Regions from separate parts of the Bradyrhizobium sp. UFLA05-153 genome, predicted to be linked through region 1. Evidence: predicted binding sites of a transcription regulator. Region 1 holds the regulator's gene; the other holds the start of a gene.

The links. The regulator LexA, encoded in region 1, represses DNA repair genes until DNA is damaged. The targets are predictions, from matches to a motif close to TGTTCNNNNTGTGTTCNG.
Region 2: a site for LexA is predicted at 1,953-1,970, ahead of Q2941_RS28445 (ATP-dependent Clp protease adaptor ClpS). Genes of this name have one in related genera too.

Annotation. Positions count from the first base shown of each region.
Region 1 is NZ_JBBIAM010000088.1:6,812-13,941, reverse strand. It holds gene Q2941_RS36155 (alpha-hydroxy acid oxidase) at 223-1,356, shown strand; gene Q2941_RS36150 (HAD family hydrolase) at 1,366-1,995, shown strand; gene Q2941_RS36145 (hypothetical protein) at 2,170-2,367, shown strand; gene Q2941_RS36140 (hypothetical protein) at 2,469-2,645, opposite strand; gene Q2941_RS36135 (molybdopterin molybdotransferase MoeA) at 2,875-4,086, shown strand; gene lexA (transcriptional repressor LexA) at 4,262-4,960, shown strand; gene Q2941_RS36125 (hypothetical protein) at 5,008-5,334, shown strand; gene Q2941_RS36120 (hypothetical protein) at 5,549-5,986, shown strand; gene Q2941_RS36115 (ComEC/Rec2 family competence protein) at 5,995-7,130, opposite strand, start outside.
Region 2 is NZ_JBBIAM010000056.1:1,890-9,019, forward strand. It holds gene Q2941_RS28435 (HlyD family secretion protein) at 1-562, shown strand, start outside; gene Q2941_RS28440 (DHA2 family efflux MFS transporter permease subunit) at 504-1,895, shown strand; gene Q2941_RS28445 (ATP-dependent Clp protease adaptor ClpS) at 2,003-3,727, shown strand; gene Q2941_RS28450 (host attachment protein) at 3,853-4,302, opposite strand; gene Q2941_RS28455 (Hsp20/alpha crystallin family protein) at 4,556-5,083, shown strand; gene Q2941_RS28460 (tannase/feruloyl esterase family alpha/beta hydrolase) at 5,152-6,768, opposite strand; gene Q2941_RS28465 (GntP family permease) at 6,913-7,130, opposite strand, start outside.

The sequences.
Region 1 (7,130 bases):
CCATTCTGGTTTCTTCAAGGCCGGTCCGCCACGTCGGCGGGCATCCGGCAGAAATCCCTTCGTTCCAGCCTAAACTTTTGGCAACGTTCGCCGGCCGGTTTGCGCCAAACGGGAATCGGCCCCGTCCGGCCACGCGTTCAAGCTATGCGATTTTGGGATGGTTTTGGCGGGCCGAACCGGATAGGCGATGGATTAAGGCTTCAAATTCTCGGGAGGATAACAATGAACGAAGCGCCCCGCATCCGGCCCCAACGAAACGTCGAACTCGGCGCCAGCGACGAGCCGTTCCAGAACCTGCACGAATTCATCCGCAAGGCGCGCTCCAACCTCAACCAGAACGCCTGGGACTATATCGTCGGTGCTGCTGAGACCGAGACCACGATGCGCCGCAACCGTATGGCGCTGGACGAGATCGCCTTCCGCCCGCGCGTGCTGCGCGACATGCGCAACGTCGATGGTTCCGTCGTGCAGTTCGGCCGCAAGATGCGCCTGCCGGTGGTGCTGGCGCCGGTCGGCGCGCTCGAGATCTTCGATCCGCACGGCGCGGCCTCCGTTGCTCGCGGCGCCGGCGCCTTCGGCGCGGCGCATATGCTGAGCTCGGTGTCGGACCCGGGCCTCGAGAAGACCGCGGAAGCGGCCCCCGATGCGCTACGCTTCTATCAGCTCTATGTCCGCGGCGATGACGCTTTCGTCGAGGATGTCGTCGCCCGCGCCGTGAAAAGCACATACGCCGCGTTCTGCCTGACGGTCGACACCGCCCATTACAGCCGTCGCGAACGCGACATCGCCAAGCGCTATGTTCGCGAGAGCCGGCTGCGCGCCACCGGCGGCGACTACCAGAAGGGCCTTGAGTGGCGAACCGTGAAGCTGATCAAGGACAAATTCAAGATCCCGCTCATCATCAAGGGCATTGCGACGGCCGAGGACGCGCTGATCGCGCTCGATCACGGCGTCGAGTGGATCTACGTCTCCAACCACGGCGGCCGCCAGCTCGATCACGGCCGCGGCGCCATGCACGTGCTGCCGGAGATCGTTGATGCCGTGAAGGGACGCGCGAAGATCATGGTCGACGGCGGCTTCTGCCGCGGCACCGATATCGTCAAGGCGATCGCCATGGGCGCGGACCTCGTCGGCATCGGGCGCCTGCAGTGCTGGGCGCTGGCCGCGGCCGGAGAAGCCGGGATCACGCGGATGCTGGAGCTTCTGGAAGACGAAGTGCTGCGCTGTCTCGGGCTATTAGGGGCCGCCTCGTTTGCCGAGGTGAACGCATCCTGCCTGCATCCGGCGACGGCCACCAACGCACCAAGCGTATTCAGCGCGTTTCCGCTGCTAGATATCGAGCCTTATCGCTACTGAAAGGATGCAATGACCTCCCTCCTCTCTCCCGGCAGCGCGGATGCGCTTCTGTTCGATCTCGGTCGCGTGGTGCTCGACATCGATTTCTCCAAGGCGATCACCTGCTGGGCGGGACATGCCGGCTGCGAGCCGCAATCGATCGTGGCGCGCTATGTGCGGGACAGCGAAGCCTATCGGCTGCACGAGATGGGCAAGATCAGCGACGAGGCCTATTTCGACTCGCTGCGGCGCTCGCTGGGGATCGAAATTTCCGACGCGCAGTTCCTGGAGGGGTGGAATGCGATCTTCGCTGGCGAGATGCCCGACATAGCAAACCTGTTGCCGCGCGCCGCGCAGCACGTGCCGCTCTACGCCTTCTCCAACACCAACCGGCCACACGTGGAATATTTCTCGAAGGAGTATGCCGACGTGCTCGGCCATTTCCGCGACCTTTATCTGTCCTCCAGCATCGGCCTGCGCAAACCCGATGCGGAATCCTTCGACCATGTCGTCGCCGCGATCGGCCTGCCGGCGCAGCGAATCGTATTCTTCGACGACCTCGCGGAAAACGTCGAAGGCGCGCGGGCACGAGGGCTGACCGCGGTCCACGTGACGTCGCCTCGCGACGTCGGCGAGGCCCTGAGGGCGCTCGGTATCTGAGAGCATGGCCGCATTGCTGCGTTAGCAAAGGGTCTGGTTCCCGCCTTCTCCAGGAACTTTCTTAGGCAACTGTGGAACCAACTCGCTCTGTGTATTTTTGCACAGAGTTCCCGGAACGGATCAGGGCGTCGGGAGTCATATGCCCGTTGGGATCTCTACAACGGACGCGTGATCGTGTTGGGCAAAGCCTATTTCACCAAACAAGCCTCGATCCTTCTCCAATTCGCGAAGTCAACATCGGACAAGGAACTCTCCGCCAAGCTGGTCAGCAAGGCGGCCGATCTGAAAGCGCAGGGCGACCCGCTGCCCGAGATGGATCACAGCCTGAGAGCGCCCGACGTCGATCCGGACAATGAAACGGGAGCCACCTGATGCTAGCCGTGAGCCTGGTCGTCGCCGTGGCATGTTTGGCCACCGTCATCCCCGTCTTTCTCGTCATCGAGACGATCGCGCGGCGGCCGCACTAGGCGCATTCAACCGCGCTTGGGTTGGGGCCGATCGAGACGCTGCCGTTGCGCGCGCATGCGGCTCGTCTTCTCCTTGAGTGCCTCGATCTCCTCGTCGAGCTTTGCGCTCCTGGATTTCGGCGGCTCATCGCCGCGCAGCTTCTCGAGCGCCTTCTCGACCGACAGCTTTGAAGTCTCTGCCATCAGGGTTCTCCCGGACGTCTCCTGACGCGCCTTTCGTGCTGTGGCGCGCGGCAATTCTGAGCCGGAGGCGGGACGACGCGATATTGTCCCAAAGGGCATCCCGCCATCCTGCTGCTGGAGCGACATTTCCATCTCCACCTTCGTGATCACCCCTTTTGCCTCGACGCCCGCACTCGGCTAGAACGCAACGCGACCTGTCCTTACGATTTGCTCTGCAGGAGTTTTGCCCGTGGCCCTGATGCCGGTGTCCGATGCCCTCGCCGCGGTGCTTGCGGGCGTCGTGCCCGTGGCTGAGGAGATGGTCGCGCTGGATGCAGCCTACCACCGCGTGCTCGCGCGCGACGTCGCGGCCAGGCGCACGCAGCCGCCGCAGGCGATGTCGGCGATGGACGGCTATGCGGTGCGCGCCACCGACGCGGCGAAGGTGGGCGCAGAGATCACCGTGATCGGCGAGGTCGCGGCCGGCCGGCCGTTTGCGGGAACGGTCGGCGCGAGCCAGGCGGTGCGGATCTTCACCGGCGGCGTGGTGCCCGATGGCGCGGACGCGGTGGTGATCCAGGAGGACACCGTCGCTGACGGCAAGCGCGTCACGATCAAGGAGGCCGCGATCGTCGGACGGCACATCCGCCCCGCCGGCGTCGATTTCCGCGAGGGCGACGTGCTGCTCCGACAGGGAGCCCGGCTGACCGAACGCGACCTCTCACTCGCCGCCGGCATGAACCATCCGGAGCTTGCCGTCCGCCGCCGGCCCAGGGTCGCGATTCTCGCGACCGGCGACGAACTGGTGATGCCGGGCTCGACGCCCGGCGCGGGCCAGATCGTTTTTTCCAACGGCTACGCCTTGCACGCGCTGGCGCGGGCCGAGGGCGCCGAAACGTTCGATCTCGGCATTGCAGCCGATACCGTTGCGGCGACCACCGCCGGTATCCGCCGGGCCCGCGAGAGCGGCGCCGACATCCTGATCACGACCGGCGGGGCCTCGGTCGGCGACCACGATCTGGTCAGGCCTGCGCTTCAAGCCGAAGGCTTCGAAATGGCGTTCTGGAAAATCGCGATGCGGCCGGGCAAGCCCATGATGCACGGCCATCTCGGCGCGATGCGGGTGATCGGCCTGCCCGGCAATCCGGTGTCGTCCTATGTCTGCGGCTTCCTGTTCATGGTGCCGTTGATTCGCGCGCTTGCGGGCCGCTCGCGCGTTCATCACCGCCTCGAGCGCGCCGTGCTCGGGCGCGACGTCGGGCCCAACGATGTCCGCGAGGACTATCTGCGCGCCAGGCTCGAGGAGCGCGAGGACGGCACGCTCGTGGCCGTTCCGGTCAACCACCAGGACTCCTCGCTGCTTGCGAATCTCGCTATGGCACAGGCACTTCTCGTGCGCGCGCCATTCGCGCCAAAGGCCGAAGCAGGCACGCCTTGCGAGGTGTTGCGGCTGCCCTTGTGAGTGCGATCTGATTCGCGCGTGACGCGAACTTCGCCGCGTTCACACAAAATTAAGTGGTTGCGGAACACATATCGAACATATAGTGTCCGTTCATGATTTGTTTCGAGCATCTAGCGGCTTCTGCTGAATCTGACGTCTCGGAATCGAACGACATCAACCGGGGGACTTGGTCGAGATGTTAACGCGCAAACAATACGAGCTTCTGCGGTTCATCAGTGAGCGCCTCAAGGAAAGCGGCGTGCCGCCCTCCTTCGACGAAATGAAGGACGCGCTCGATCTGCGCTCGAAGTCGGGCATCCATCGCCTGATCACCGCGCTGGAAGAGCGCGGCTTCATCCGTCGCCTGCCCAACCGCGCGCGCGCCATCGAGGTCATCAAGCTGCCCGAGCTTCAGGCTGCAGGCGCCGGCCGCCGCGGCTTCACGCCGAGCGTCATCGAAGGCAATCTCGGCAAGGTGCGGGGCCCAAGCGCTACTGTCGACGAGGGCGAGCGTCCGGTCGCCGTGCCCGTGATGGGACGGATCGCGGCCGGCACGCCGATCGAGGCGTTGCAGACCCGCAGCCACACCATCAGCGTACCGCCGGACCTGCTCGGCTCGGGCGAGCACTATGCGCTCGAAGTGCGCGGCGATTCGATGGTCGACGCCGGCATCCTGGATGGCGACATGGCGCTGATCCAGCGCAACGAGACCGCGGATACCGGCGACATCGTGGTGGCGCTGATCGACGACGAGGAAGCGACGCTCAAGCGCTTCCGCCGCCGCGGTGCGTCGATCGCGTTGGAGCCCGCGAACACCGCCTATGAGGTGCGCATCCTGCCGCCGAACCGGGTGAAGATTCAGGGCAAGCTGATCGGGCTGTACCGGAAGTACTGATTGCCCGGCAGATTGCCGGCCATCGCGCAGCGACGCGGGCGGACGGATTGTCCGCTCCGGCGGAATGGTGTTTCCGCTTCCACCGCGATTATCCTCACACCTGCGCAGAGCTAATCCTCAAGCACCGCAAGCGCGAATGCGCGGTGCACGATAAAGAGGAAAAAACCGTGCGACAGATGATTTTGGGCGTGTTCTCGGCGGCCTTGCTCGCGGGCTCGGCCTCCGCGAGCGATGCAGCGCAACACCACTGTGCCATCCGCAAGACGGAGCACGCGGTAACCAGCGCGCCATTCCGCAATTCCAACAATGCGATCGCACCCGCGCCGCAGGTGAGCTGGCCCTATTCAGGGTACTCCGCTCCTGCCGGCCGCTGATGGAAGCTCGCGTGAGTGAATGGTGTGAACCAAGATAGACTAACAGCGAGAGGCTTTGTTCCTGGTTTGCCGGGAAAGATAATGTGATCGGGCGACGCGCACACGGGCCGCAGATTTGCCCACAAACGCGATACACTCGAAGGCTTCCAACTCTGATAGAGGCCTGCGCCTCCGGGGGGGCGCGGACCTGCTATCTCGCATGAGGAGCACTCCGATGTGTGACTACAGCCTACATGCCGTTGCGACCCGCCCCGCTCAAGTCGGCGAGACGATCGTCACGACAACCTTCCGCGGCACCTCGACGCGTGGATTTGCGTCGGAGCGTGATCTCTCGGTTGCCGTCTGCCTCCTGCCGGGCACCGAGCTCGCCTTCGCCGACAACGTCCGCTACGACAATCGCTGGATCTGGACACGCACCGTCAATTCCCGCGTCGGCAAGTTCGGCAAGGTCGATCCGCACATTCCCGATCGTCATCATGATGCGATCGAATTCCCCGACGGCAACTACGTGCTGGTGACGCAGCTCGTCGAGGGACAGCGTGCCACCGTTCTGCAATTGCCGGTGACGCAGCCGCTCGGCGAGAAGACAGAGCAGCCCGCCGTCGAGCAGCACACGACCACGACGCCTACGACACGCCTGCCGATCGGCTGACGCGTCTTTCAATCCTCGGCCTGCAGGTCGGCCTCCGACGGCGTAGCGTCCTTGCTGCGTGGAGTAGCCGGCCGCGGTGCGAGGCTGAGCTCGAAATCGCTATCGCCGGCCTCAGCCGGCGACCAGGGGCGGTTTGCGCCCCTTGCTTTCACCGTTTGCAGCGTGAAACCGTCGCCCTCGCGCGATAGGGTGAGCGCGCCTTGCGTCTTCAGACGCTCGCGATCCACGACCATTGCCGCGCAATCGGTTGCTGCCGGCTTCGCCGTCACCACCAGCGCGGCGCGGCTGCAATCATCCGCCAGCGCGTCGACACGCAGCGAGAGCGCGACCAGACGACCATCAGCGAGCGGCGTCACGCAGCCGGCCTCGTCGCATGAGACGCCGTCGGCGAGCGAGGTAGCGGTTGCGCTGCGCGGATCGGCATCGGCTGCAAGCCACTCCTTGAGGAGAAAATTGTCCTTGCCGGTTCGGATCAGGTGCAGTTGGCGGTCCCTGCCGCGCACCGCGACGCTGTGGCCGTCGCCCGCGATCAGGATGTCGGGCTGGCGCACGTGCAGCGTCGAACCAATCGAGAGCGCGAGCACGATGGCGCCCGTCCAGCGCAGCGGCGTGCGCAACAGGCCCATCACGATGAGGCCGATGCTGGCGGCAATCAGCGGACCGGTGCCGAACGCGGCGATGCGGCCGACCGCGCCCGGCAACGCCGCGACCCAGCGCGTCACAACGACCATCCAGTCGATGCCGATCCCCATCAGCCACCAGAACACGCCATCGAGCCCGAACGGCGCTGCGATCAACCCCAAAAGTCCGGCGGGCATCACCAGCGCCGAGACCACCGGCATCGCCGCGAGATTGGCGAGCACCCCGTAAGGCGTGACGCGGTGGAAATGGAAGGCGGCATAAGGTGTCGTCGCAAGCCCCGCGATCAGCGAGGCCATCAGCAGCATGACGAGCTCGCGGCCGCCCCACAGCGCGATGCGCGCTGTAGCGGAGTGATCGGGCGAGGCAAACAGGTTCGGCATACCGATGTGCACCAGCGCGACGAGGCCGAGAGTCGCAGCAAACGACATCTGGAAGCTCGGATGCACGAGAGCCTCCGGCGCGACCGCGAGCACGATCATCGCGGCAACCGCGAGCGTGCGGA
Region 2 (7,130 bases), on a different contig from region 1:
CCAGGCCGAGCTCAATCTTGGCTACACGAAAATCGTCTCTCCGATCGACGGCGTGGTCGGCAACCGCACGCTTCGCGTCGGCCAGTTCGTCCAGGCCGGCACGCAGTTGATGTCGATCGTGCCGGCCGACGGCGCCTATGTGGTCGCCAATTTCAAGGAGACCCAGCTCACCAACGTGCATGCCGGCCAGACCGTCGACATCGAGGTCGACATGTTCCCGGGCCATGTCGTGCACGGCCATGTCGATTCCATCGCGCCCGCGAGCGGCCAGGAGTTCGCACTGCTGCCGCCGGACAACGCCACCGGCAACTTCACCAAGGTGGTTCAGCGGATCCCCGTCAGGATCGCGCTCGATGCCGAGAACGCGCCGTCGATCGCGCTGCGTCCGGGCATGTCCGTGATCCCGACGATTGCGACGCGTTCCAGCGCGCCCGCCGCGCTGGCAGTGACTTCACCCAAGGCAAACCAGACCAAGGCAAACCAGACCTCCGGAGGGTCGCGCCATGTCCAACAGCCTCACAATCCTAGCGCCCGCACGCTTGATTCCGGCCGCGACGCCTGATCGCGCCAGCGCCGATCCGAACCGCGCCAGCGCCACGATCTGGATCGCCGTGTTCGCTGCGATGATCGGCGCCTTCATGGCGATCCTGAACATCCAGATCACCAACGCCTCGCTGCTCAATATCGAGGGCGGCATCGGCACCGGAGTCGACAATGGCTCCTGGATCTCGACGTCATACCTGATCGGCGAGATCATCGTGATCCCGCTCACCGACTATTTGTCGCGGGTCTTCTCGTTCCGTAATATCATCCTGAGCTTCGCGACGCTGTTTGCGGCATTCTCCGTCGCCTGCGCCTTCACCCACGACCTGCCCTCGATGATCGCGATGCGCGGCTTGCAGGGCTTCTTCGGCGGCGTGCTGATCCCGATGGCCTTCACGCTCGTGTTCACCAAGCTGCCCAAGGGCCAGCAGCCGATTGGCCTTGCGATGTTCTCGCTGGCGGTGACCTTTGCGCCAGCGATCGGCCCGACGATCGGTGGCTATCTCACCGAGAATTACGGCTGGCAGACCATCTTCTTCGTCAACGTCGTGCCGACCGCGATCATGGTCACCACGCTGTTCTTCGCGCTGGAGCGCCAGCCGCTTCAGCTCGGCTTGCTGCGCGACGGCGACTGGTTCGGCATCGTGACCATGGCGATTGGCCTGGCATCCCTCCAGGCGGTGCTCGAGGAGGGCAACAAGGACGACTGGTTCGGCTCGCCCTTCATCGTGCGGCTTGCCGTTACCGCTGCGATCAGCCTCTCGCTGTTCATCTATATCGAGCTGGTCGTCGAGAAGCCGCTGTTGCGCCTGCGGCTACTGACGCAGTGGAATTTCGGCGTCGGCACGATCGCCGCGGTCTTCCTCGGCTTCGCCCTGTTCGGCTCGGTCTACCTCCTGCCCGCTTATCTCGGTCAGGTGCAGGGCTACAATGCCGAGCAGATCGGCAACGTGCTGGCCTGGACCTGTCTCTTATACACATGCGCCGCCTCCGGCATCTCCAATATGATGCGCAACGTCGGCGGCGCGATCGGCACCGCGGTACTCGCGACCATCATCACCAAGCGCGAGCAGTTTCACTCCAACGTCATCGGCCAGTCGGTGACGCTCGGCCGCGAAGAGGTCCGCGGACGCATCGCGCAGCTCACGAACTATTTCATGGCCCACGGCGTGCCCGACCCGAACGCCGCGCATGAGCAGGCCGTCATCGCCCTTGGCAAGCTGGTCAAGCGCCAGGCGCTGGTGATGGGCTTTTCCGACACTTTTGCCGTGATCGGGGTGGTGCTGGTACTGGCCGCGATCGCCGTGCTGCTGACGCGGCAGGTCAAGGCGGCGGGCGGGCCGGCGCACTAGGCTTCAATCATCCGGTTTTTTTGAGCGGCCGTCACGCTTGACGGCCGCTACTTTTTGTGTTCTTTCTTTGTTCCATTCAAGCACAGGTTGTAGCACGAGTTAATTTCATGATGAGTGATATGCACAGCGATAGCGGGCCGGCCCAGCTCGTGATTCACGATGACGAAGATACGCCGGAAGAATTTGTGATCGAGTTGCTGCGCCGGGTTTTCGGCAAGTCGGAGCGTGAGGCGCTCGCGCTGATGACCCGGATCGAGCAAGAGGACAAAGCCGGTTGCGGCCCTTACCCGCGGTCCGTCGCCGATGCTCTGCTGAAATCCGCGCTCCAGCACATTCAATTTGCAGGTCATGGTCTGCGGATCACGCTCGAACCGGTCAAGACGACTTGCGAGCTTTGCGGCAAGCCCGAGGCGCAGACCGACGTGCGCCTCGGGAGCCGTACGATCTGGCTGTGCAGCGAGTGCATGCGTGCGGCAGGCAACACCGGCAATAGGCCGGAAGAAGAGGAGTTCGGATATGCCTGCGAGGTTCTGGACCGGCATTTTGCCGGCGTTCCGCGCAGCAAGCTCGTGACCACGGTCCGCCAGTTTCCCGGTCACATGCGCGCAGACGTTCAGGCGGCCATCGACCGGCTGTTCGCCTCCGCAATCCGGCTGTTCGGCATCAACGACGAGCAACGCTACGGGACGCTGTCGATTGCAAGGCTTCTGCGTGACGGGCGCCATGCGCAGGCGATTGCGCCGCTCCAGTATTTCGATGTCGACATTGGCGAGAAGAACCCGGTCAAGTGCCTCGGCAACGGGCTGTGGCTGTGCGCGCAGGGCGATCTCCGCTACGCCGTGCTGCTCTGTGCGCATCGCGAGTTCAGCCGCGAGCCTGGCATCCGGATCGAAATCGCCGTACCATCGGGCGCCGCGGGCGCAGCCCTCGTCCAACGATGCTTCGGCGAGCTGGAGCAGGCCGTGCAGGCCGCGCGCACCTATCGTGGCAAGATCCTCTCGCTCGACGCCGACAGCGATTATCGCGGCCGCTCGCGCGGCATCACCGTACATCGCCTGCCGCCGGTCGCACGCGACGAGGTGATCCTGCCGGAGCAGACCTTGCGGCTGCTTGATCGCAATGTCCTGAGATTCGTCGGCACGCGCGATCAGTTGCGCCGGCTCGGCCAGTCGACGCGCAAAGGCGTTTTGCTGTACGGCCCCCCGGGCACCGGCAAGACCCACACCATCCGCTATCTCGGGACGCACCTGCCCGGGCATACGACCCTGATCATCACCGCCGAGCAAATGGGCCTTCTCGGCGCTTATATGAGCCTGGCGCGGCTCCTTCAGCCCTCGATGGTGGTGATCGAGGATGTCGATCTCATCGCCCGCGATCGCGATGACATGGGGCCGTGCGAGGAATCCCTTCTGAACAGATTGCTCAACGAGATGGACGGGCTGAAGGAGGACGCAGACATCCTGTTCGTCCTGACCACCAACCGGCCGGAGGACCTCGAAGGTGCGCTAGCCGGCCGGCCCGGCCGCATCGACCAGGCCATCGAAGTGCCTCTCCCCGACGAGATCGGCCGCCGCAAGCTGGTACGGCTCTACGGCAAGGGGCTGCCGCTCGATGACGCCATCGTCACCGAAGCGGCGCAGCGCAGTGCGGGCACGAGCTGCGCCTTCATCAAGGAATTGATGCGGCGGCTGGCACAGGCGAGCCTGGCCCGCGACGGCGGCAATTCCGTCATCTCCGCCGACATCGATGAGGCGCTGGACGACATGCTGTTCTCCGGCGGTCGCCTCAATGCGCAGCTACTCGGCGGCGCGCAGGCGATGGCGGCGGGATGATGACCGTTCTCGCCGCTGGAGCATGATCCGGAAAAGTGTAAAGCGGTTTTCCGAAAGATCATGCTCAAACAAGAGCCTAAAGCGCGATGACGATTCATCCCAATCTCATCGCGCTTTAGAGTGGTCTAGTACTCCGCCGCGAGATGACGGGCGATGTCGCCGACCGGAAGCCGCGTCAGGTCCTTGGGCAGTTCGCCGACGATGCGTGCCTTGACGTCCGCGTGAAACGCGTCGCGCAGGTCCGCCAGTGCGCGCGGCGGTGCAATGACGACGAGCGCCTTCACGTCGCGCTCGCGGACGAGCTGCTCCATCGCGGCTGCGACCCGCCGCGCGAAACGATGCTCCTCGATATCGTGCCAGTCGGTCGGCTCGACGGCCGCCCTTTGCCCTGTCGGCTTGTTGAGACGGCCGGGACGATCGGTCCCCTGCTCGCGCGTCGGCGGATTCTCATCCGCGAACACGTCCTCGGTTTTCAGGTTCGGCTGCGCGGGATTGCCTTCGTTGCGCAGGAACAGCGCCTTGCAGCCGTCGCCGATGAAGACGAAGGCACCGTGGGGGATCACCAGGCCGCTCATGTCGACGCTCCAGCTTTCGCTTCGACATTCAACCGTTCACCCGCCAGCGGGTTGATTCAAATCAACGCGAGCCTGCGGCGGCAAGATGCGTGTGCTGTGCTTACCAATGTGTAAGCACGGGAACTTGCCCGCGACGTCCGGCGCGGTGTCCAGCGAATTTGAGAGAAATCAACGACTGGTCGCGAGAACAGGTGGACGTTTGATCATCGAATGAACTCTAGTCTCTCAAGGGAAGAGATGAAGGAGAGAAATCATGGCCGACGAAACCAAGCTTCCGGTGACCAAGAAGACCAACGAACCGGTGTTCTCCGGCGGAACGTGGAACCCGTTCGAGACGCTCCGCGGCGAGGTCGACCGCCTATTCGAGGATTTTGGTCGCGACGATTTCTGGCGCCGGCCGTTCCGCTCGCTCACCGGGCTCGAGCGCAGTCTCGCGCAGAAGCTCGTGAGCGCACCGGCCGTCGATGTCGCCGAGACCGACAAGGCTTATGAGATCACGGCCGAGCTGCCCGGCATGGACGAGAAGGACATCGAGGTGAACCTCGCCAATGGCGGTCTCACCATCAAGGGCGAGAAGAAGGTCGAGAAAGAGGAGAAGCAGAAGGACTATTACGTCTCCGAGCGCCGCTATGGTTCCTTCGAGCGCACGTTCGCTCTGCCGGAGGATGTCGAGGCCGACAAGATCGAAGCTTCGTTCAGGAGCGGCGTGCTCAAGGTGACGCTGCCCAAGACCGCGGAGGCGCAGAAGCCTGCCAAGAAGATCGAGGTCAAGGCGGCCTGACGATCGGTTCACGCGAGGCTGGCGGTCCCGGCAGCCTCGCACCAGCTATCCGCGTCCGGCGTGCTCCGTCACTGCGCGCAGAAGAAGCTTGCCGAGTCCGTCACCGGCCCCGCCTTGTAATGCGGCCAGGCTGGCCAGCGGCACAGCGGCAGCGCGCGCACAACAGAAAACGCCGGCGCCTCGACCTTCTGCTCGGTGACCTCGAGATCGCCGGGCGCCTTGTCCTTCTCGACCCAGTCGAGCAGCACGCTCAGCATATCGACATTGGCCGGCGCACCGGAGCCGACATGGTCGACGCCGGGCGCCGTGTAGAGCCTTGCGAACAAGTCCGTCGTCGCCGAGCCCATCAGGCGCTCGACGTTCTCGAAATAGCGGATGCCGGCATAGGGGCTCTGCGCATAGTCGGCCATATGCTCGAGCACGATCAGGCGGCCGCCATGAGCGCGAAAACGGCTGAGATCGGGATTGGTCGAATCCATCAGTTGGGAGATTTCGAGCAGCCGCGCCTTGTGGTCTTCGGGCTTGTAGGTGGTGACGTCGAGCTTGGGATCGCGGGCGAAGACATACTGAATGGTGCCGGCGCCGTAGATCCAGGCGATCCCGTTGTTCGGTGCCGGCGGCTGCGCAGGCGGTGCCGTGCCGAGCCACCACGCTGTCCATCCGCCGGTCGGGCCGACGGACGGCGTGTCCTCGCCCGACACGCCCCAGCCCGGGTAATCATCGAGGCCGTTGGCAAGCGGGAACGGGAATTTGTAAGCACCATGCAGCGTGTCGATCGCCTTGATCTGCGGGTCGGTGAGGCATTGATCGCCATTCCGCTCGCTCGCGCAGCGCAGCTTCTGTGGCTTGAAGGTCGATTTGCAATCGACGGGATCCTGCACCAGCGCATCGTCGGAGCCGTCGGCCTTGTCGCAGGCGGCGCGCACAGCGTCACCCACGAGCTTCACCTGGGCCGGCCTAATCCAGGCGTCGCCCATGGTCACCAGCCCCGACCGGGTGCCGGCATGCTGCAAGCCGACCCAGTTGATGACGGGCACGCGCGAAAAAATGCCGTCGAAATCCTCGGGATAGCGCTGCGCCATGGTCAGCCCTTCGCGGCCGCCCTCGGACGAGCCCATGAAGTACATCTTCTGCGGTCTTTTGCCGTAGGCGCGCTCCATCAGCGCGACGGCGGCATCGCGCACCTTCTTGTAGGCGCGGTGCGCAAAATTCTCGAACGCTTCGTCGTTGAGCGCGAAGGCCTGGGGCGGCTCGCCTGGCTTGGTCCCATGGCCGGAATCGGTGCCGTAGGTGACGAAGCCGCGCGCCAGCGGCGAGGGCTTGTCGAAGGGATAGGCCGGCGGCAGCGCAAGGCCCGTGATCAGGACACCATTGAATCCGTCGCCGCCATATTGCAGCGAGCGCTCGTTCCATTCGACCGGCAAATTGACCTGAAACCTGATCGGCGGCGCTTTTGGATCTGTCGGCTCAATGTGACCGAGCACCTTGCAGAAAGCAGGATTGGCCGGCGTGACACGTCCCGACGACGTCGGTCCGCGTTCAGCGACGGCGAGCGGCGACGGCGCCTGGAGCGTCGCGGAGTCGATCTTGACGGCGCCGGCGTCCGAAGCAAGGCCCTTGCAGACGGTGTCTGCATCCTCGGCCAGCGTCAGCGCTGACGCGCCGTCGACATGAGCCATGGCCATCAGCAGGCTTGCGAAACACACGGTTACGCTGATCCGAGAACGCGTCATCGTTTCCACCCGCGTTTTCTTGTTATCAACGACAAGCGGGCGCATTCAACGCAACGTTCGGCCGTCCGTCAATTGCCAGCGCCGGATTGCCCGCCGTCAGAACGAACCCACGACACTGCCGAGCGCGATGACGATGACCAGCGCCAGCAGGGACGCGACGATGCCGACCATCACGATATCCCGGTAGCTGTCGCGGTGGGTCAGTCCGCAGATCGCAAGCAGGCTGACCACCGCGCCGTTGTGCGGCAGGATATCAAGCGTGCCCGAACCGATCACCGCAACGCGGTGCATCAGCGCGAGGTCGACGCCGGTTC